DNA from 4 places in the Dyadobacter sp. BHUBP1 genome. Region 1 is predicted to be linked to each of the others. Evidence: riboswitches for the same ligand, from Rfam matches in the RefSeq annotation. Region 1 holds a riboswitch; each other region holds the start of a gene.

Region 1 (5,556 bases):
TTCCGCTCGAATTCGCCGTGTACCAGCACATCGATCCCAAGCTCCTCCTGCCAGCGCAGCGAATCCACGATTTCCGCCCGAATGCGGGTTTCATACTCGTCTAGTGTCAATGCACCTTTTTTGAACTGCGCCCGGAGCTGCCGTACCTCATCCGTTTGCGGAAAGGAACCGATCGTTGTCGATGGGAACAATGGCAATTTCAGCTTTTCTAACTGAATACCCTGCCGGATGGCAAATGCATTCTGCCGGTCGAAATCCCGTTCACGCACTTCACTAACCCGCGCTTTCACTGCCGGTTTGTGGATCAATACGGAAGCACGGCGGCTTTCAATCGCCTTTTGATTGTCCAGAAATGCGCTATCATTCGCATAGTCTGCCGCTGCAAGCCTTGCCAATGTAGTCACCTCATTCAGTTTCTGTTTTGCAAACGCCAGCCAGTTTTTAATCTCCGCTGTCAGTACTGCCTCATTCTTCTCCAAATCCAGATCATAAGGACTATGCAGCAACGACGACGACGGTGCCACCAAAATCCGCTCGTCTCCCAGGACATTTACAGCTGTTTGAATCCATTCTAACGATTTTTGATAATCGTTTTTCCAGATATTCCGGCCGTCGACAACGCCCAGCGAGAGCTTTTTGGTGGAAGAGACAAATGCTTCGTCGGCAAGGATCTGTGGTAACGTCTCCGCACCGCGTGTCAGGTCTAAATGCAATGCATCCACCGGTAATGCAGTCGCAATTGCCAGATTATCGTCTAGCGGCCCGAAATAGGTTGTTACCAGAATGCGCAGCTTCGGAAGCGCCTCTCTGATCTGATTGTAAGCGCTTAGAAATGCGAGCTTTTCCTTTTCATTCAAATCCAATACTAATGCCGGCTCATCGAGCTGCACCCATTCGGCACCTCTTGCAGCAAGTTCTTTTAATATGGATATATAAACAGGTAAAAGGCTGTCCAGTAGGTCAATGCGATCGAAGCCACTTTCCTTTTCTTTACCCAAAAGCAAATAGGTAACCGGCCCCAGCAGTACCGGTTTGGTTTGAATGCCTTTTTGCAATGCATCTTCAAATTCCAGCAAAACCTTCTCCGAATACCGCTTGAATTTCTGGTCCTTCACAAACTCGGGAACGAGGTAGTGGTAGTTGGTATCAAACCATTTCGTCATCTCCATCGCATTGATATCCAGCCCGTTCTTCTGGTAACCGCGGGCCATTGCGAAATAGAGGTCGAGCTCTTTGTTCGATTTCCCGTCGACCAACTGGTGGTAACGCTCGGGAATGGCGCCTACCATCAGCGAGGTATCGAGAACATGGTCGTAAAGCGAAAAATCATTGGAAGGAATGAGGCTGATGCCTGCAATCTGCTGCGTTTCCCAGTTCTGGTGGCGGATCTTCCGGGCGGCTTTCTGCAATGCATCGCGATCGATCGTTCCAGCCCAGAATTGTTCGTTGGCTTTTTTGAGCTCGCGGAGGCTTCCCACGCGCGGGTAGCCAAGGTTGTGTGACAACATACTTTTTGTGTTTAAAGAGTTAATAAAACCCTGTGAAAACACCCTCCCATCCCGACAAAACGCCTGTTGCGGACGGTCGCCGGTACTTCATTCCATCGCGGCAACACGTAGCTACCCTGCGAAACGAACAGATACAGTTTCCCCAAAACAGCCGGGTAGCCTGTGATACTGCAATAAAATGTGGTAAATCAATGCTTGACTACTCCCCACCCGTGAGGGAAAAGCCATTGAGGATGACGGCAAGTCTCCTGGCTTGTATCATTTTTACCGCCCTTCTCGCGCGCCGGGGCGCTGCAATGGGACGCGAGGGTAAAAATTGGCCCTGAATGCTCAGAGCGGATACTTACAGTAGCACGACTGCCCGTGAATTGCACACGGTTCCTTTTTGTTTTGCTATGTTTTGGCTGAGGGATCCAAAAGCAAAAACCATCACCCCGATTGACGGGCGTTCACAAAGAACTGCGTCAAATTTAGGCGGAAGGCGCATTCGGCCGTAAATGGTCGGCCAATTTCAGTGAAGTGAGTAGAAATTAGCCTTTCGGCAGGATAAAATATCTTATTTGGAGTAAAATAAATGGCGATAAAAGTGATTTCGTATTAGCTAAAAAATCGTCCCGGCCGCATCCGCATCCAATATAAACTCCGCATTCAAATGATTCTGCAAAACCGTCGCCGGGAAATCCTTTGAAACGGGGAATGCGAGGGCGCGCCGGATTACCGGGGCTTTGGCTGCTCCCGAGGCAAGCAAAATGGCGGCGCGCGCTTCCAGAATGTGCCGGATACCAACGGTAATGCCCCGGGTAAGCATGGTGGGTTGTTTGAAATACTTCTGACCTACTTCCACTGTGACGGTATCGAGTTCGGAAATGTGGGCGTAGGTATCCCAGGAGGTACCTGGCTCGTTGAGGGCGAGGTGGCCGTTCATGCCTACGCCCAATATAATAAGGTCGAGACCACCCAGGCTTTCCACGACTTTGTTGATGCGGTCGCATTCCGCTTGCGGATCAAAGGCCTTGCCGTCGAAGAAGACAATTTGATCCGGCCGGAGGCCGACGGGTTTCAGAAAATCGCGGTCGAGGAGGTCACGACAACTGCCGTCGTCGCCGGCACCAAGGCCTATCCATTCGTCGAGGCCGATGAAAGTGCATTGGGAGAAATCGACACGGCCGTTCTGGTTGGCCGCTACCAACGCATCGAACATTCCCTTGGGGCTACTGCCGGACGGGAAGCAAATAACCGATGTGGGTTTGTGGTTCATCAGGTCGATTACTCGCTCAGCTGCGGCGGAACTCATGAGCGTATAGTCGGGATAAATGCTGATCTTGGGTATCATGAAAAGTGGGGTTTAGGTTCTCGGCGCGTCAATCTAAACATTCTTTTTTCAGACGTGAACATTTATCCATAAAAAACTCCAGAAACTGCAAGTCCGGGCCTAACTTTACCGCACATTGTTCAATTACATTATCATTCTACTTCAAAAATGGAATACCGTATAGAAAAAGACACGATGGGCGAAGTGCAGGTGCCTGCACACGTATACTGGGGCGCCCAGACGCAACGCTCGATCCAGAACTTTCCTATCGCACAGGATATCAATAAAATGCCGAAGGAGATTATCAAGGCCTTCGCATACCTGAAAAAAGCTGCCGCTATCACCAACTTCGAAGCCGGCATACTTCCTCAGGAAAAAAGCGAGCTCATCGGCAAAGTTTGCGACGAGATCCTTACCGGCCAGCTCGACGACCAGTTTCCGCTGGTGGTGTGGCAAACCGGTTCCGGAACGCAGTCGAATATGAACTGTAACGAGGTGATCGCCTACCGCGGGCACGTACTGCAAGGCGGTGATTTGGCTGACAAAACGAAGTTTTTGCACCCGAATGACGATGTGAACAAGTCTCAGTCGTCAAACGACACCTACCCTACCGCAATGCACATTGCGGCCTACAAAATCCTGGTGGACGTTACGATCCCGGGCATTACCAAGCTGCGTGACACGCTGAAAGCGAAATCCGAAGCATTTAAGAATGTAGTTAAAATCGGTCGTACGCACTTTATGGACGCTACACCGCTGACTCTGGGCCAGGAATTTTCGGGCTACGTTTCGCAGCTTGACCATGGTTTGAGAGCCATTAACAACACATTGGCACACCTTTCTGAACTCGCATTGGGTGGTACCGCGGTGGGAACGGGTATTAATACGCCTCCAGGATACTCCGAAAATGTAGCACGGCACATCGCAGCATTGACAGGCCTGCCATTCGTTACTGCTGAAAACAAATTTGAGGCATTAGCGGCACACGACGCGATCGTAGAGGCGCATGGCGCATTGAAGACCGTTGCTGTAAGCCTGATGAAGATCGGGAATGATATTCGGATGTTGTCGTCGGGCCCGCGTTCGGGTATCGGCGAGATCCACATTCCGGATAACGAGCCTGGAAGCTCCATCATGCCGGGAAAAGTAAACCCAACCCAATGCGAAGCCATGACCATGGTAGCGGCACAGGTAATGGGTAACGACGTGGCGATCGGCATCGGTGGTTCCAATGGGCATTTCGAACTGAACGTTTTCAAACCATTGATGGCTTACAACTTCCTGCATTCTGCCCGTTTGATTGGCGATGTGTGTGTTTCGTTCAACGATAACTGCGCGGTGGGTATCGAGCCTTTGCATGAGAATATCAAGAAGCACGTGAACAACTCGCTGATGCTGGTAACTGCTTTGAATACTAAAATCGGGTATTACAAGGCTGCCGAAATCGCACAAACCGCTCATAAAAACGGCTCTACGCTGAAAGAAACGGCTGTGGCATTGGGTTACCTCACGCCGGAAGAGTTCGACGCATGGGTAAAACCGGAAGACATGGTGGGCGAGATCAGGTAATTGGACCGAACCCAAAAGTAATGTCTGCGAATGCCCTGCCGAAACGTGGGGCATTTGCATTTAGATCTTTCAAAATCATGAATATCAAAGAAGAATTGCTGGCCGACCCTTACCAGTCGAAGCGGAAAGCTACGGAAGTGGCCAGGTACGCCTGTACTTCAGAAGATGCATTCAGGCACCTGATGCATTGCTTCGAATCCGACGAGTACCGCCTCGCGCAACGCGCTGCGTACAGCGTGAGCATCGCCACACACGAGCGCCCGGAGCTCATCCGCCCGTACATAGGCGTGCTCGTGAGTCAGCTAAAACGCACCGATATTCATGACGCCGTGATCCGCAACAGTGCGCGCATTTTGCAGGATATCAGCATTCCCGATGAATTTCACGGCGAGCTGATGGACGCGGCGTTCAGCATTATCGCGAACCGTCAGCTAGCCATTGCGATCCGCACGTTTTGTCTCACCATCCTGTTTAACCTATCCAAAATTTATCCGGAGATCCAGAAAGAACTGCGGGTATTCCTGGAAGAATCGGTTGAATACGAGCCTGCGGCGTTCCAGTCGAGGGCCCGAAAAATCCTGAAAAAGATCTGAAAATGCCCTCATCGTGGAGGATAGAGGCCTATTTCACCGTCTGATAAGCAGATATTACAGGTAAATCATTTTACCTTGCTTCTTTAAAACAAAAACAATAGATGATCATATACTGCCACGCCATACTCGACGGCTCGCTTAATGCTAAATTGAGCGAAGCCCTTACCCCGCAGCATCAGATCCATTTCCGCACCGAATCGGCCAGCAATGAGGAGCTTAAATCCTGGTTTGCCAGCGCCGATTACATCCTCGGCAACCCGCCGGTAGCCTGGTTCGGAAACATTCCTGCCAATCTGAAATTCTGGCAACTCGATTCCGCCGGGTTCGATCAATACGCGTCTGTGGCCGTTCCCGATCACGTCAAAACGGCGAATATGGGCGACTGGTTCGCACGCCCGTGCGCCGAGTCGATCGTAGGCGGTGTGCTGGCATTGTACCGCGGTATCGATAAGCTGACGCTCTTGAAACAGAAAACAGAATGGATCGGAACGCCGCTCCGCGCCGAGTTGAAGATTTTGTATAAACAGACCGTGATCGTTCTTGGCGCCGGGACGATTGGGCAATCGGTGAACGC
Region 2 (5,556 bases), on a different contig from region 1:
ACCAGTCGTCTTGGGAAAATCATCCGGCAAAAGCTGCATGGCGCGGTCGAGCGTGAGCAAATCCGTATCCGCATGTGTGAGGAACACGATTCCATCGGTAGGAATGGCGGTTTGCCCCAATTCGGTTGAAGTTTCGGAACCTTTCCAGGTATAAAACTGAAATACATATTCGGCCAGATCCGAGGGCGGCACCAGGTATCGGTCGGCCTTAACCATACTTTCGATGTAGTCAAAAATCGCGATGATCTGCCATTCGTAATTGATCGAATGGAACCACACCGAGTGACCGTCGAACAAAAGCGTCACTACATTCGCCAATGTGCACGGGCCCAGACAACCGCCCTTCGTCATGTGTACGACGTTCCGCAGTTTCCGTCTCAGCCACTCATTTTTATACAATTCCACGGGAATGGGCGCATATCCGCGATCGACGCGCCCGCAGCAGCATGCATTGTAGCAATAGGAAAGATGCCCGCGCCGCTGCACGAGGTTAATGGACTTTCCGTCAGATCGGGTAATGCGCTGGCGTTTCATTGTGGGCTGTCGGCTTTCGGCGGTCGGCCGTCGGCTTTTTCTGTGGTTTGGTCGATGAGGTGTTGAATGAATTCGGGCTTGTCGGCCCAGTAGAAATGCGTATAGCCGGCAAAGGTGTTTTTCATTCTAAAAAACTGTGTATCAACCGGCATCCCCCTTGCATTAGTCATTGGTGCAAGCGACGCCTGCGCAAATGGCTCTTTCAATGAAGAGTAGTGAAATTCATGACCTTTGATTTCCAGACCATCCCAATGCATAGCCCGGTAGCCGAGCGTCACCTTGGCATGTTGGAGCGTAGTTGCCAGGTCAAGCACGCCGGCCATTTTGAATGCAGTGCCTTTGCTATCGACAATCTCCCTGCCCAGGTACATCAGCCCACCGCATTCCGCATAGGTCAATCCTCCGCTTTCACAATACTGCCGAATACTTTCCAGCATCGATAGGTTTCCAGCCAATTGTGCCGCAAACAGCTCGGGATAACCGCCTGGCAGGTAGACCAGGTCGGTTTCAGGCAAGGCTTTGTCATTCAAAGGACTGAACCACTGCACTTCTCCGAAGGTGCGCAGGCATGTGATATTTTGGTGATACAAGAATGAAAAAGCCTCGTCTTTCGCGACGGCAATGCGCAGGTCCCGGGAATTATCTTGTAGGTGTGGTTGATTTTCCTGATTCAAAACTGGCTCATTTTCGCCGCTACAACCGACGGCAGTAAGTTCCAGCAACCTGTCCAGGTTCACTGTCCGCGGGATAATCTCTGCCAGCCTTTGGATAATCTGTTCATAATCTGTTTCTGCGGAAATGTGCAGGCCCAAATGCCGGGAAGGAATATGCAGCTCCTCATTTTTAGGCAAATACCCCAATGCTTCCACGCCGGCGTCCGCACATGCATCCTGTAAAAACCGGTAATGCGATTCGGTATTGACGAAGTTGAAAATCGCACCTGCCACGCGGATTCCGGGATAGAAATTCTTCAACCCGTAAATCAGCGGAGCCGCCGAATAGGCCATCGACCGCGCATTGATCACCAGTACCACCGGAATATCCAGCAATGCAGCGATCTCGGCGCTGCTGCCTTTCATTTTGTCGGCACCGTCGAAAAGTCCCATCACGCCCTCGGTCACGCTCACATCCGCACGCGACGCATAATGCGTATACACGCCGCGCATATGCGCCTCCGAAGCCATAAAAGTATCCAGGTTCAACCCCAGCCGACCGGCGGCAGCCGTATGGTGGATCGTATCGATATAGTCCGGCCCGCATTTGAACGCCTGCACACCCAGCCCTCGCTCCCGCAACGCACGCAGTAGCCCGAGGGTCAAAGTAGTCTTGCCCGAATTACTGGACGGCGCGGAGATTAGAAAACTGGATTTTGGGTTAGTCATGAGGTTACTATCTTCTGGACACCTATTTTCTTTTGAGTTAAATCCCTATCATTTTTGATTATGGGAAAAATCAAAACATTGAAAACCAACTACGCGCTTCCCGGTCAGCCGATGACCGACGAGGAGGTAAATCGTATGGTTCAAGAAACTCAATCAGCTTTCTTCTGAATATCTTCATCATCCCATCTGTCGTTTCATTCCGACTAAAACCGGCATGTAACGAACCTGCTACATGGCAGATACCTGGTCATTTACCGTATCAAGCCGGTACGTATTGAAGTCCTGAACATCATTCACAGCAGTCGCAGTCCTTCGAAAATCAAAGCAGCCTGAAAAATCAAGATTTGATGTGCGCTGACAGACAAGCAAAATAATCAGCAGAAAACAGAAAGGAACTCCCCAGGCAGCAACACGCCAGGTGAGCGTCGGACCGCAAAGCGGCGAAAACCGACGAATATCCAAACCAGACCCTGCTTCATACCGCGAAAGCACTGTCAACAAGGAAAAGGATGGGTGTTCTGGCTTAGTTCAATGATTGAAAAACTGACCGGGTCGCCGGTGCGATGATTGAATGATTGAATAGTAAATATTCAATCATTCGGTCATTCGGTCATTCAATCATTAATCCTTTACAGTTGCGCGACAGCTCGTGACTCCACCACATGGGTGGCCCCGACGATTCCCCCGGAATGCGTTGATACGCAATCCCTTTTCCTGTTGGAGAAGTATGTTAAAGAACTTTTAATGCCGTAAAGTTAGCGGTATTCGGCTATTTTTCTGGCTTATCTCCAACAAAAACACCTAGCTTTGTCTATTCATTGGTTCGCGCCCCCGGCGTGATTAAAAGGGAATCCGGTGCAAATCCGGAGCAGTACCCGCTGCTGTAAGTTCACTAAACGATGTTCTTGTAAGATGTCACTGGGATATAATTTTGAATGATTGAATTTTGAATGATTGAATAAAAAGTATTCGATCATTCAATCATTCAAAATTCAGTCATTCAATCATTACTCCTGGGAAGGCGCAAGAGCTGAACGAGCCAGAAGACCTGCCGTTGAATAATCCGGTTTTGCTTTCGGGAAGAAAGGCAAGAGGAAACGGCAGGCTGCATTGCGGCTGCGCTACTCCCTGCATTCTCCCATAAGTTATGTTTTAATTTATGCGGAAATCCAAATGATCCAGTATCTGCTTATTGACTCGCTGCTCCTGGGTGTGCAGCATTCCTTCGAACCCGACCATATGGCTGCGGTTTCGGTTCTTGCCACGGAAGAAAACAATAGTGCGGCCCCAGGAGCGGTCCGGCCGGGAGCGGCCCAGCCGGGGGTGACCCCACTGAACCCGGCCATTCGATGGAAACTCATTTGGCGATCCTCCCACTGGGCGCTGGGGCATTCACTCACACTAATTCTATTCGCCGTTCTGGTGCTTTTGCTCAAATCTACGATGTCGCTGCACATTGCCGACCAGGTTGAGCTATTAGTCGGCCCATTGATGATCTGGCTCGGCATTATGGCGATCCGCCGGAATTTCAAAACAGACGCCCCCGTACCGGCGCCAGTCGAACGCAGGGTGAGCCGCTCATTCTGGGTAGGCATGGTGCACGGTCTTGCCGGTACGGGCGGGGCGTGCGCAGTGGCACTTACACTCGCGGCCCGCGATGCCATGACCGCCGTTTGGATCATTGTACTGCAAAGTATCGGCATTATCCTCTCCATGTCAGCGTACGGCTATTTTTTCGCCTTTTCCATCGGCCGTTTTGCCGGAAAGCGCGAACGCTTTCTGATGATCGTCAACTACCTGGTCGGTGTATTTTCGATCCTGATCGGCGGTATCACTCTTTTTGAATCATTTCAATTCTAACAATGTATACCCAATTCTACCGCCCCGCCCACATTTCAGTCGGCGGCTTATTGCTCTCACTACTAGCCATTTCAACCGTAGCGCAGTCGGCAGCATCCGCCCAGGAAAGCAACGCGGATTCGACGGCTAAAAAGCTGCTCGATCCGATCGTGGTAACTGCCACCCGTTTTGAAACCAAAAAGGAAAAGATCGCTCAGAAGCTGGATATTATTTCCAAAGAGGATATTCAGATGACGCCCTCCGCCGACCTGACCGATATTGTCCGAAAAGCAGCCGCGGTGGATGTGATCCAGTACCCCAATCTGTCTTCCGGCATCGGTATCAGGGGATTTCGTCCGCAGTTTTCAGGATTAAACCAGCGGACGCTGTTGCTCATCGATGGCCGCCCGGCGGGTGCAACCAACCTTTCCCAGATCAATCTGAATGGCGTTGAACGGATTGAAGTACTGAAAGGCCCCGCGTCGTCACTGTACGGCTCGCAAGCCATGGGCGGTGTGATCAATGTTATTACCCAACGCTCCAAAGGTACCCCCGGCGGCAATGCATTCCTGGAATATGGAAGTTTCAAGACATTACAGGCCGGCCTCAACACAGGCGGCAATATTACTTCCAAACTGGATTACGATTTGTCATTCAGCTATCTGGAAAGATCCAAGGATTACAAAATCGGTGAGGATAACTGGCTCCGCAATGCATTCGGCTACAAACATGCGCAAAAGAACTACACCGACCGTCCCGTCGTTGAAACCGACGAAACAACCGGTGACGGCAACCGGCGGCCGTTCACCAAGCTGCATTATTTTTCCGGTGCGTTAAGGTTGGGTTATCAGATCAACGATCGCTGGCGGGTGGATGTGTGTGGGGAGCAATTCCAGGCGCGGGATGTAGAATCACCAGGAGAGCTGTCCTCGGGCAGTACAGAAGCCAGCACCAAGGATATTGATCGTCAGGCGCTTGATATCTCATTAACCGGGCAAGTCGGGCAACATAGCCCGAGCGTGAAAGTGTATACTTCGGAAGAGAACACCAAAAACTACACCCAGAATGTGTCGGGTAAACCGGTGGTGCCATTCCGTTCCGCACAAGGACATAATGCATGGAAAGGCATACAGGTGAAAGACGTCTGGAAGCTCGGCCGGCATTCGGTGATATGGGGCTACGATTATCTCAATGCATCCACTAACAGCCGCCGCTGGACCAACGACACTACCGAACGTGCTCCTACTCAGCCCGAATACGCATTGATTTCCAGCGCATTCTTCGCACAGACATTATTGAATTTTGGAAAACTTACGTTACAACCAGGACTCCGCCTCGACCACGTTACCTTCGACGTACGCGAAACGCCGTTGCTGCCTACCTACAAAGCCGGTAAAAAAACAACGCCTTTCGCCAGCCCGAGCCTGGGAGCTACCTATGCCCTTCTGCCATCGCTCCGCGCGAAAGCCAACATCGGCCGGGCCTTCGTCACCACCGACGCATACAGCGTAGCTGGTTACAACGAAGTACGCGATTCCAAGGGCCGCATTGCCGTCACAGCCGGTAATCCTGACCTGAAAAACGAAAGCAGCCTGAGTTGGGACCTGGGCCTGGATTTCAACAAACCACAATCCGGTTTCGCGGCCAATGTGACGTTCTACAGTACCAACGTCGATAACCGCATTGCTAAAATCATCAGAGTCGTAAACGAGCCTTTGGAAAACGGCGACGTGATTGTTTCCCGCGCCACATTTGTTAACGCAGCAGATGCTGAAATCACAGGTCTTGAAACCGAGCTGTC
Region 3 (5,556 bases), on a different contig from region 1:
AGTCCGGCATCCGGGTTCTTTTCCAGTTCGCCTTTCAAGGATTTCTCTGCGATCTGCGCGATTTTCTTGCCCCATTCGTCGGCTGATGATACCAGCTGCACATTTGTAACCCGTTTGATCTGCGAGGCTTTGATTTCCCTGTTTAGCTCTTTTGTGTTTTCGATGCGGCCGCTTTTAAAATCGCAGCTTGTGAAAGCTACTGCCAACATGGCAATGCATATGATTCTTTTCATTGTTCCAAATATTTGTTTAATCCATCAAACGGTTTCTCTCACAGCACGCAGCCAGTCCCTTGAAACCATTCATTTAGCTAAAATGCGTATCTTTGTGCCCCGAATGCGAGATGCCAAAGATATTCAATAAAGATGATCGATAAATTAGAAGCTATAAAAGAACGGTTTGAAGAGGTTTCTCAACAAATCATACAACCGGAAGTAGTCTCCGATTCTGCACGTTATTCCAAGATCAGCAAGGAATACAAGGACCTTGGCAAGATCGTGGAGCAATATGCACTTTATCAGAAGTTGCAGAAGGATATTGCCGGTACCAAAGAACTTATAGCGACTGAAAAAGACGAAGATCTGCGCGAAATGGCCAAAGAGGAGCTGGATGAACTGACTCCCAAACTGGAAGAGCTCGAACAGACCATTAAGGAGCTACTTATCCCGAAAGATCCTAACGACAGCCGGAACATCATCCTGGAAATTCGCGGCGGTACCGGTGGCGACGAAGCTGCTATTTTTGCCGGCGACCTTTTCAGAATGTATCAGCGCTTTTTCGAGAAAATGGGCTGGCGGTCATCCGTAATGGATTATACCGAAGGTACCAACGGCGGTTATAAAGAGATTATCTGTAAAGTCGAAGGAGAGGATGTGTACGGCAAAATGAAGTTCGAATCGGGAGTACACCGCGTACAGCGTGTCCCCGCGACAGAATCTCAGGGCCGCATTCACACATCTGCGGCTTCAGTGGCAGTCCTGCCGGAAGCGGAAGAGGTGGATGTGCAGATCAATATGAATGATGTCCGTATCGATACTTTCCAATCGTCAGGTGCGGGTGGACAATCGGTAAACACGACTTATTCCGCGGTACGTCTTACCCACATTCCGTCCGGACTGGTGGTAAGCTGCCAGGACGAACGCTCGCAGCTCAAAAACAAGGAACGCGCATTAAGCGTGCTCCGCTCGCGCCTGTACGAGATCGAGTTGAAGAAACACAATGACGCGATCAGTTCGCAGCGGAAATCCATGGTGGGCAGCGGCGACCGCTCCGATAAAATCCGCACCTACAACTACCCCCAAAGCCGCATTACCGACCACCGCATTGGTTACACGGTTTATAATCTCCCTGCTGTAATGGAAGGAGATATCGCCGAGCTGATCGAAAAACTGCGTATCGCTGAGAATGCCGAAAGAATGCAGGAAGGAGAAGCCGTTTAGGAATGTTGTCCTTTAACTTAATGAAGCGAAGTTTCAGGTCTTTCGATAGGTTACCTTAGTTCGATCTCATCCATACTATAAGTCAAACCATCCTCGGAGAAAGTCAGATTGACCACTTCGAGGATGGTTTGTTTTAATTCTTCCATACTATCGCCCTGCGTGCCAATAAATTTGTCGGCAATATCAGCAATGGCGCTAAAACCTTGCTCTTCCCTTATAACGTCCAGAACTATTTTGGGCTTTTTCATCTCTTTATAAGGAAGCTGAGTGAGTTAACTTACGCCTATTTCGCAGGATACAAAGTGCCGTAAGTCTTCGCTTTATAGCTTTCGAAGTCCTGCTTTTTATGGTAATCCTCTCCGAAAAAGGTAATGATCTGATGGAATTCTTTCGCTTTCAGGTAACCGGCTAGTGGCTGGATCATGTTAAATTGATCGTCCAGAAAAACCGTTGTGGGATAGCTCGGCTGATTATTCGTTAATGCCAATGCGATTTCATGGATGCCGCGACCGCCCTGTTCAAGGTATTTGAACTGCTTGTCGCCCAATTTGATCGTTCCCTTTTGCTCTGCATCGAGCTTTACGGCGTAATATTTCTTGTTGATATATTCGGTAACGGCTTTGTCTTTGAACGTTTCGCGATCCATCACTTTGCACCATCCGCACCAGTCGGTGTAGACGTCGATCAGGATCTTGCGGGGCTCCTTCTGAATTTTGGCATATGCCTCTTCGATGGTCAGCCACTGAATACCTTCGGCGGCTGCACGCCTTTTACCCGTATCGGCTTTGAAACCGGCAAGGAATACCAGCATTACGGGAAATATTATCAGTATTGACAGGAGTCGTTTCATAGTAATTTTTTAGATTTCTTGCTCTTAGACAAATCTCTTTCACAAATCATGGCACGGACTGCGCGTCAGGTGCCAAAGCATAATAACATGGAAGCCAGCAAAGTCATCCCAATTTTACGCATTTTTGACGAAACCAAAGCACGGGAATTTTACATCGGCTGGCTCGGCTTCCAGGTCGACTGGGAACACCGGTTTTCCGACGATGCACCGCTCTACATGCAAGTTTCGCGCGGAGACCTGACGCTCCACCTCTCCGAACACCATGGCGATTGCACACCGGGCGCCAAAGTCTTCATCGAATGCACTGGCGTGCGTGATTTCCACAAGGAACTCAATGAAAAGCAATACAAATACAATCGCCCGGGACTCGAACAGGAGCCATGGAATGCCATTTCGGTAACGGTAGTCGATCCCTTCATGAACCGGCTTGCATTCAATGAGCGGCTTTAAGCATTCTTAGTTTTTGCCAGAGACACCAGAATGCCTCCTGTAATGATTAGCAACATGCCCGTCAGCATAGAAAGCGTCGGAATCGCCTCTCCCATCAGAAAGCCGATCAGCACCGAAAAAAGAATATTGGAATAACCCACCACAGCGACGCGCCCGGCTTTATCGTAAGTAAATGATTGCGTAAGCATTTTTTGTCCCAAAAGCGCCGTAAACCCTAATGCGAGAAAACCCAGCCATTGCCAGGTATTCTCCGGCCATCTGAATGTACCTATCAGAAAATCCAAATGCTCCATAGGATAATACGTACCGACCAGCATCGACAAAATAGGCATTACAATCCCGCTGAGCATAAATGAAAGGATGATCGCGCGCGTGTCGTACACGACACCAAGCTGGCGGATGGACAAGTAAGAAATGGCCGTCAACAGTGCATTGCCCAAACCTAATGCATTATCCCGCAGCGACGACGAAAGATCGGGCCGGAACACGAACAGAATACCGGTAAAACCAACGAATATAGCCATCCATTCCTTGCCATTCAGTGTTTCTCCGATGAGCAGCCAGGAGAAAAGCGCCAGAAAAATTGGGTAAGTATATTGGTAGGTAGAAGCCCGGCCGAGTCCAAGCGTCTGGATTGCATAAAATAGCATGTACAGCGACAATGTTCCTACTACACCTCTGAAAATAAGCAGTCCCAACTTTCCGCCCTCCTGCCTCAGCGGCCGTTGCCAGATGCTGCTAATGATAAAAACCACCCCAACAATGTTCCTGAAAAAAACCAGCTGTACAATATGGAACTCCCTTCCCAGCCATTTCGAGATCGCCGACGTAAGCGAGAAAAAAAATGCGGCGCCGAGCATAAGGTAAATGCCTTTCAGGGAGGATGCGGTCGGGAAATTTTCAGTAGAAGCGGCCAAAAGCAATCAGAATTTGCTGCAAAGATAGCGGTTATCGTACACAACGGAAAGTCGGGGGAAATACCTACCTTTGCACCCGCTTGGTGCCATAAGCTGCTTCTAGTCAGCGATTAGGCTTAATAGGGAATTCCGTTAGCACCGGAAGCTGTCCCCGCAACTGTAAGTCTGCCAACACGTGCCCGATTCTTCGTGCCACTGTCCTGCGACGGGAAGGCTCCGGGTGCGAAAGACGAGCCAGGAGACCTGCCAGAGCATTTTGATCGGACCGTTTTCGGAGGAAAAACAGAAGATCGCCGCCAATCATTGCGATTTAGAGTGTTTACCAACTTAAGACTTGTGGGATGCTGGATGTTATGGGCAAGTTTTGCGCTGACACTGCCGGTTTATGCACAAAAAGACTCCATTGCTCTCGACCCCGTCATCGTGAAGGGATTTGTCCCTCAAAAATTTATGAGCGGCCTGAAAATCCAGCGCATCGACTCCGCTTCGCTCGCGCAGGTACGCTATCAGAATATCGGTGACGTGTTATCCGCTTATACCCCGATTGCATTTAAAAATTACGGGCCGGGCCAGCTCAATACCGCCTCGTTCCGGGGCACCTCCGCCAACCATACTGCTGTCCTATGGAACGGGCTCAACATCAATGCGCCTACCCTCGGACAAACGGACTTCTCCACCATTCCCGTGGCGGGTTTCGACCAGCTTTCGGTTCAGTACGGCTCCGCGGCGAGTGTTGTGGGCTCCGATGCCGTGGGCGGAAGTATTTTGCTTGACAGCCGCGCATCGGCAACGCCGTTTCATGTGTCTGATGGCGGACAATATGATAGCTTCAATAACCATCAGAGCCGAACAGATATCCGCTATCTAGTGCCACTAAACAACCAATGGGCTTTCTCAGGGAAAACGGCACTTTACTATGGCAGGATGAACAACGATTACCCCAAACCAACCCGGAACACTTACGCACTCTTGCCTACCGAAACTTTTCAAAAAGGCATTGTACAGGACCTGTTCCTCCACGGACAAAACGACCAGGAAATTTCCGCACACATCTGGCTCACCGACAATAAACTGACGCTGACGCCCGACGATATCCAAGGTCGTGAAATGACCCAAACTACGGCCTATCGTACGATGTTCCGCTATCAGGTCCGGACGCTCACGCTACGCACCGCCTGGGTACGCGACATCATAGATTATGCCAAAGGTGACCTCTCCCACCCCGACCATTCAATAACGGATAAGTTCGCTTCGAGAATAGAAAAGGATTTTCTGCTAAATCTTGGCAACAATATCAATCCTATTCACCTTAAAACCGGGGGAGAATGGACGCATTATCGTTCACGCGTACCGGGATACGCGCTCTCGCCAGCGAGCGAGAACCGCACGGACTTCTTCCTGCTCACCCGCTGGCAACCGACAGCGCGGATTACTACTTCCATTAACCTTAGGCAGGGCCTCGTTACGGGTTTCAATCCACCGTTCACACCGTCGGTTGGTGTGGAATATAGTTTCATTCAAAAAGCGCTTTACAACCTTACCTTGAAAGGCTCCTATGGCCGCAGCTACCGGGTGCCCACTTTGAACGAACGCTACTGGAAGGACCTCGGTAACCCGGATGTCCACCCCGAAACGGGTTGGAATAAGGAAATCGGCCTTGAACAGATATTTAAAGCGGCTTTCGGCGGCACGCTAAGAACCACCGCAACTTTTTACCATAACCGAATTAAAGACTGGACTTACTGGAATCCATCGAGAAGCTACCGGGTCGAAAATCTGCAACAGGTACTGGCCCGGGGAATTGAATTGCAACTGGGCTATCAGCGACAAACCGGTTTCTGGCGAACAGGACTGGACGTGGGTTATGCATTCAACAAAAGCAGCCAGGAGAAGGCCTACG
Region 4 (5,556 bases), on a different contig from region 1:
GCTGGTATGCAGCGGCACGACCGAAAGCATCTACCTGATCGCGCAATTGTTCTCCGGGAAACGGACGACGATTGTTACGCCTTCATTTGCAGAATATGAAGACGCATGCCTATCGTTCGGGCATGAAATAGCCAGTTTGAGCTGGCAGGAGGCTTTGGAATTGCCAAGATTGAAAACCGATCTGGTATTTATTTGTAATCCGAATAATCCTACCGGGCTTATTTTTAGTGACTTACAATATTGGCTCAAACTGAACCCGCAATGCCTTTTTGCAGTTGACGAGGCATTTATTGATTTCACTGAGGGAGCGGATTCGGCTGTTTCGCTGATGGCTCGGTTTCCAAACTTGTTGATTATGCGTTCACTTACCAAGATTTATGCGATTCCGGGGTTACGTCTCGGTTATTTACTGGCGAGGGAAGAAATTGTTGATTCGTTAATGAATATCAAACAACCCTGGACGGTCAATACGCTGGCGATGGCGGCGGGGCATTACATTTACGATCATTTCGATCGGATTCAGCCCCCGGTTTCCCGACTCCTGACTGATAAAAGAACGTTCGTTCAAGAATTGCAGAAATTGGAATGCGTTGAAGTGCTGGAAAGCGATACGCATTTCTTTTTGGTCAGAACTTTGGTGCGGAACGCCGCTCAGTTGAAAGATTTTCTGATCGAAAAACATGGCTTGCTGATTCGTGACGCAGGTAACTTCCGCGGCCTCACCCGGCAGCATTTTCGGCTCGCTACCCAGCGGCCGGATGATAACGAGAAGATGATCAATGCATTGAAAGAATGGCAGGCGCTGTATTACTGATCTGCCCCTTGATCGCAGGTTACCTGCTCGATCTCCGGTTGGGCGACCCCGACAACTGGCCACACCCCGTACGAGTATTTGGTAACGCAATTGCGCTGGGTGAAAAATGGTTGAATCGTGGCCGCTTCCGATTTCTGAAAGGGGCTATATTGAGCATAACCCTTGTAGTGCTGGTGTTCTACTTTTTTTACAGGCTTAATGCATTGCTTCTGCACGCACCCGCAATGTATCTGGTAATCAATAGTATTTGTGTTTACTATGGTTTGGCCAACCATTCGCTTATCGCGGAGGGACGGGCGGTATTTTCAGCGCTGGAAAATGAAGGCTTGGAAGCAGGTAGGAAGCAACTTTCAAGAATTGTAGGCAGGGATACCTCAAACCTGAATGCGCAGCAAATACGCGTTGCAGTGCTGGAAACAATGTCCGAAAATCTCAGTGATGGCGTGGTAGCACCGCTTTTTTACTATGCTCTGGCAGGCGTTCCGGGTATGATGGCTTACAAGATGATCAATACGATGGATTCCATGCTGGGTTACCGCAGCGAGCGCTATGAATGGTTCGGGAAATCTGGGGCAAGGCTGGATGATGTGGCAAATTTTATGCCTGCCAGGCTGACGGCCTTGCTGATGGTTTTAGTGACAGGAAGCAGGCGTGGATTGCGATTTGTCTTCAAATTCGGGCACAGACATAAAAGCCCGAACGCCGGGTATCCCGAAGCAGCATTAGCTGGGATTTTGGATTGCCGCTTCGGCGGGGCGAATGTCTATCACGGGCAGGTAGTCGACAAGCCGTTTATCGGGGAGAATGACCGGGTAATTGAACCGCAGGAAATCGCAAGAGCGGCAAGTGTCAATCAGCGGACCTGTTTGGCGATGGTGCTGATAGTTATCCTGGTCAGTTGGGCAGTCGAGATGTCTTGCCCAGTTTGATTTCGGTTACAAATTCGGGCGATACACCCGCCAGACGTGCGATTACCTCTACTGTGAACGACGTTTCTCTTAATAGATTGGTTATTAGTTCTGTTGCTTTGTTGTTCTCCCCCTCTTTTTTTGCTCTATCCAACAGAAATTCTTCGATACCCATTGTCGTCGATCGATTAGTTAAGTGACTGATGATATGGTCAAATTTAGCGATTGCTTCAACCTTTTCAAAGCGGATATAGTAGCGAAGAAAATTCATTAACTTAGAGATTTTTCTCTTTGAAAATCCTTTGCCGAGAAGATTCCTGGCAAGTGTTAATTTAATAGCAAGTATTTCGTCCTCGGTAATATGTTTGCATTTCAATGCAATCAGAGCCGTCAACACCACTACAGCAAACGGATTGTCACTTTCCCGCAACATCTGCTCGTCTTGTTCCAGGATTTTGAATGCGTTAAACCTGTACAAAATACTCGTTCCCATAAATTCCCTGTAATATTCACAAGGCCTAAACGCCGCATTGTTCTCCGTGAAAATGGCGAATGCCGTGACAGGTTTGTCATACTTATCGAGTATCCGGGAGTAATAAGTAAACATTCGGCGATTGAAATGGGGATCATGGTAGCCCTGCACCTCGATGTGCACGAGTATCCATTCGTTGTCGCCGTTTTGGCAATACACTTTTACAAGTTTGTCTACAAAGCGGGTCTGGTACGAATTATCCTCCGGCGGGAATAATTGTTCCAGCTCTTTATCGAGGTATTCGAAATCTTTGGAGAAATCGAAATAGGAAGCTGCGTTCGGGTAGAAGAAGAGCAGGAAATCTTCGAAAATATCTTCCAGGATCGATTTCCAGAGAGTGTCGTCGCGTTGCATGAAGCGTGTGTGTAAATGAAACTCTGCAATGATAACCAATAAAATATTGCTAGTTTTGCGGTCATCCAGGTACACGCGTCATGCGTGATTAAAAGGGAATCCGGTGGGAATCCGGAACAGTCTCCGCTGCTGTAAGTTCACTAACGGTCCTGGCAATTGTGCCACTGGGATTACAATGAGTGAATGTGCGAATGAGTGAATAAGTGAATGTTTGTAATTAAAAAGCATTCAGTCATTCATTCATTGACTCATTCACTCACTAACCCGGGAAGGCGCCAACGACCTGAACGAGTCAGAAGACCTGCCTGCAAACATTGTTAATATGGCTTTCGGAAGAAAGGCCGGTGACTACATGATTATCAGAAAAATACTTGCAGCCCTGCTGCTGTGCCGCTTGTTGGCTAGTTGCAGCACTTCGTCATCGCTTTACGAAAAAGGCGATTCCCATTATTCAGGCCCCGACCTGTTTCCTGAAAAAGCCAAAGTGGCCCACGCCAAAGGCTTTAAAATTACTTATCATAAATATTACAAGGTAGTCAAGATCATGAGCCCGTTCGAAAAATCGACGGACACGCTCACGTATGTGCTGGTACAACGTGGAAAGCCGCGACCGATCGGGTACAAAGACAGCCAGCTCATCGAAATTCCCGTGCGAAGCATGGTGGCAATGTCGTCACTGCACATCGGGTTGATTGGCTTTTTGGATTGTGAGGATATTCTTACAGGTATGGGTAACCTCAAATATGTCTCTTCCGCCAAAGTACTTGATCGCATTAAATTGGGCAAGGTTGTCGAAGTAGGAAAGGATCAGGGGCTCAATGAGGAACTGCTGGTAAGCATGCATCCGGACCTCATTATGGCGACAGGGAACCCCGTTTCGAAGGTTAGCCGTTACGAATCACTGCATCAGGCGGGGATACCGGTAATGGTCAATTCGGAATGGGTGGAAACGACGCCGCTGGGTAGGGCGGAGTGGGTGAAACTCCTGGCAGCGTTGATCAATAAGGAAGGGGAAGTGAATAGGAAGTTCGCTAACGTCGAGCAAGAGTACGAACGACTGGCCCGTCTGACCCAAAATCTAAAAATGCGCCCGAGCCTGATTACCGGAATGAATTCCAAAGACGCGTGGAATGTTCCAAATGGTGATAGTTACGTAAACCGCTTCTTCCAGGACGCGGGCGCCTCGTATCATTGGTCCGGAACAAAGGCAACCGGAAGCTTGCCACTCAGTTTTGAAACCGTTTATCCCATTGCATTGCAGGCCGACTTCTGGCTGAATGTAAGTATCGGAAATGTACAGACGAAGAAGGACGTCCTCGCGCGAGATATCCGTTATGCGGATTTCAAGGCATTTAAAACCAATCACATTTACAGCTATAACAAACGCATGAATGCGCAGGGGGCCAACGATTACTGGGAGTCCGGCGCGGTAAACCCGCATTTGGTACTGGCCGATCTGATCCGTATTATCCACCCGGAGCTATTACCGAATCACGAGTTGATCTATTATAAATCAATTAATTAAATGAAAATATATACCAAAAAGGGCGATAAAGGCACCACCGGGCTATTTGGCGGGAGCAGGGTGAGCAAGGACGATGTGCGCATCGAATGCATCGGGACGCTCGATGAAGCGAATTCGACGATCGGGCTTTTACGGGTAAAGCTCGGTGCCGGGCATGAATGGCAGTCCAATTTGCATAAAATCCAAAAGGACCTGATGGATATGATGTCGCACCTGGCACGGCCATCGGATGCCAAAAAGGAGAATAAAAACCCGATGCCGGTGGATGGCGCCGCTTTTTGTGAGGAGTGGATCGACGCGCTGGAAGCTGCTATGACTTCGCCTTCGGACTATTTTCTGCTGCCGGGCGGGAATGAGGTATCGGCACTTTGCCACATCGCACGTACGCAAATGCGCCGGGGAGAGCGCCGGTTGGTGTCGCTGATCAAAACCGATGAGGTGCATGAAGCGATCCCGGCCTATATCAACCGCCTTTCGGACCTGTTTTTCACGCTCGCTCGTGCCGAGATGGACAAAGCAGGGGTGGCGGAAGAAAAATGGCAACTGTTTCTATACAAGCGTTTCAAAAACGCTGAACCGTCATGATCATCTATGTGACCGGCGGCGTCCGGAGTGGCAAAAGCAGGTTTGCGATGGATCTCGCTTTGCAAAAAAGTGCTAATCCGGTATATGTGGCTACATCCAGGATTTGGGACGAGGATTTTGGCCGACGGGTGAAACGGCATCAGGACGAGCGGGGGCCGGAATGGACAGCGCTGGAAAGCGAGCGGGATATTCACCTGTTGCCGCTGGCCGGAAGAGTAGCTGTGGTCGACTGTGTTACATTGTGGCTGACCAATCTGTTTGTCGCGTTTGAATACGATATTGAAAAAGCGCTGGCGGCATTCAAAGCAGAAGTCGATGCGCTATTGACTGTTGATGCCACTTTGATCATCATTTCCAACGAAATAGGCATGGGTGTCCATGCAGAAACCGAAGCAGGCCGGAAATTTACCGATTTGCAAGGCTGGGCCAATCAGTATGTGGCTGCTGCTGCACAAGAGGCGATTATGCTGGTGTCGGGACTTCCATTAATCTTAAAAACAATCCAATAACTATGCATACCGCTACGATTACCAGTCAGGAAATTCAAGCGAAAATTGATTTGAAAACCAAGCCGCAGGGCGCTTTGGGGATTCTTGAAAAACTGGCATTTCAGATTGCTTCGGTACAAGATACGTTGTCGCCGGAGCTGGTCAACCCGCATATCATTGTTTTTGCAGCCAGTCATGGGATAGCCTCGGAGGGTGTGAGTGCCTATCCGTCGGAGGTTACCCCGCAGATGGTGCTCAACTTCATCGGCGGTGGCGCGGCAATCAATGTTTTTACACGGCAGCATGGCATTAACCTGTTGTTGGTAGATGCAGGCGTGGATTATGATTTT

Evidence for each region. A riboswitch is a leader RNA that binds a small molecule or an ion and turns the genes downstream of it on or off. The one in region 1 is predicted to bind cobalamin.
Region 2: linked by a shared signal. The riboswitch ahead of ACQ4MZ_RS23115 (hypothetical protein) and the one ahead of metE (5-methyltetrahydropteroyltriglutamate--homocysteine S-methyltransferase) in region 1 are both predicted to bind cobalamin.
Region 3: linked by a shared signal. The riboswitch ahead of ACQ4MZ_RS07315 (TonB-dependent receptor plug domain-containing protein) and the one ahead of metE (5-methyltetrahydropteroyltriglutamate--homocysteine S-methyltransferase) in region 1 are both predicted to bind cobalamin.
Region 4: linked by a shared signal. The riboswitch ahead of ACQ4MZ_RS23075 (ABC transporter substrate-binding protein) and the one ahead of metE (5-methyltetrahydropteroyltriglutamate--homocysteine S-methyltransferase) in region 1 are both predicted to bind cobalamin.

What each region holds. Positions count from the first base shown of each region.
Region 1 covers NZ_JBOBIH010000001.1:568,482-574,037, reverse strand. The annotation lists gene metE (5-methyltetrahydropteroyltriglutamate--homocysteine S-methyltransferase) at 1-1,508, opposite strand, end outside; cobalamin riboswitch at 1,730-1,954, opposite strand; gene ACQ4MZ_RS02470 (6-phosphogluconolactonase) at 2,110-2,841, opposite strand; gene fumC (class II fumarate hydratase) at 2,989-4,389, shown strand; gene ACQ4MZ_RS02460 (hypothetical protein) at 4,467-4,982, shown strand; gene ACQ4MZ_RS02455 (D-2-hydroxyacid dehydrogenase) at 5,084-5,556, shown strand, end outside.
Region 2 covers NZ_JBOBIH010000006.1:228,817-234,372, forward strand. The annotation lists gene cobN (cobaltochelatase subunit CobN) at 1-534, opposite strand, end outside; gene ACQ4MZ_RS23110 (cobyrinate a,c-diamide synthase) at 531-1,916, opposite strand; cobalamin riboswitch at 2,719-2,986, shown strand; gene ACQ4MZ_RS23115 (hypothetical protein) at 3,090-3,776, shown strand; gene ACQ4MZ_RS23120 (TonB-dependent receptor plug domain-containing protein) at 3,779-5,556, shown strand, end outside.
Region 3 covers NZ_JBOBIH010000002.1:132,775-138,330, reverse strand. The annotation lists gene ACQ4MZ_RS07345 (hypothetical protein) at 1-233, opposite strand, end outside; gene prfA (peptide chain release factor 1) at 366-1,439, shown strand; gene ACQ4MZ_RS07335 (hypothetical protein) at 1,490-1,687, opposite strand; gene ACQ4MZ_RS07330 (thioredoxin family protein) at 1,723-2,289, opposite strand; gene ACQ4MZ_RS07325 (glyoxalase superfamily protein) at 2,338-2,739, shown strand; gene ACQ4MZ_RS07320 (DMT family transporter) at 2,736-3,656, opposite strand; cobalamin riboswitch at 3,721-3,921, shown strand; gene ACQ4MZ_RS07315 (TonB-dependent receptor plug domain-containing protein) at 3,972-5,556, shown strand, end outside.
Region 4 covers NZ_JBOBIH010000006.1:215,952-221,507, reverse strand. The annotation lists gene ACQ4MZ_RS23090 (pyridoxal phosphate-dependent aminotransferase) at 1-814, shown strand, start outside; gene cbiB (adenosylcobinamide-phosphate synthase CbiB) at 793-1,743, shown strand; gene ACQ4MZ_RS23080 (hypothetical protein) at 1,709-2,608, opposite strand; cobalamin riboswitch at 2,659-2,931, shown strand; gene ACQ4MZ_RS23075 (ABC transporter substrate-binding protein) at 2,931-4,133, shown strand; gene ACQ4MZ_RS23070 (cob(I)yrinic acid a,c-diamide adenosyltransferase) at 4,134-4,718, shown strand; gene ACQ4MZ_RS23065 (bifunctional adenosylcobinamide kinase/adenosylcobinamide-phosphate guanylyltransferase) at 4,715-5,227, shown strand; gene cobT (nicotinate-nucleotide--dimethylbenzimidazole phosphoribosyltransferase) at 5,230-5,556, shown strand, end outside.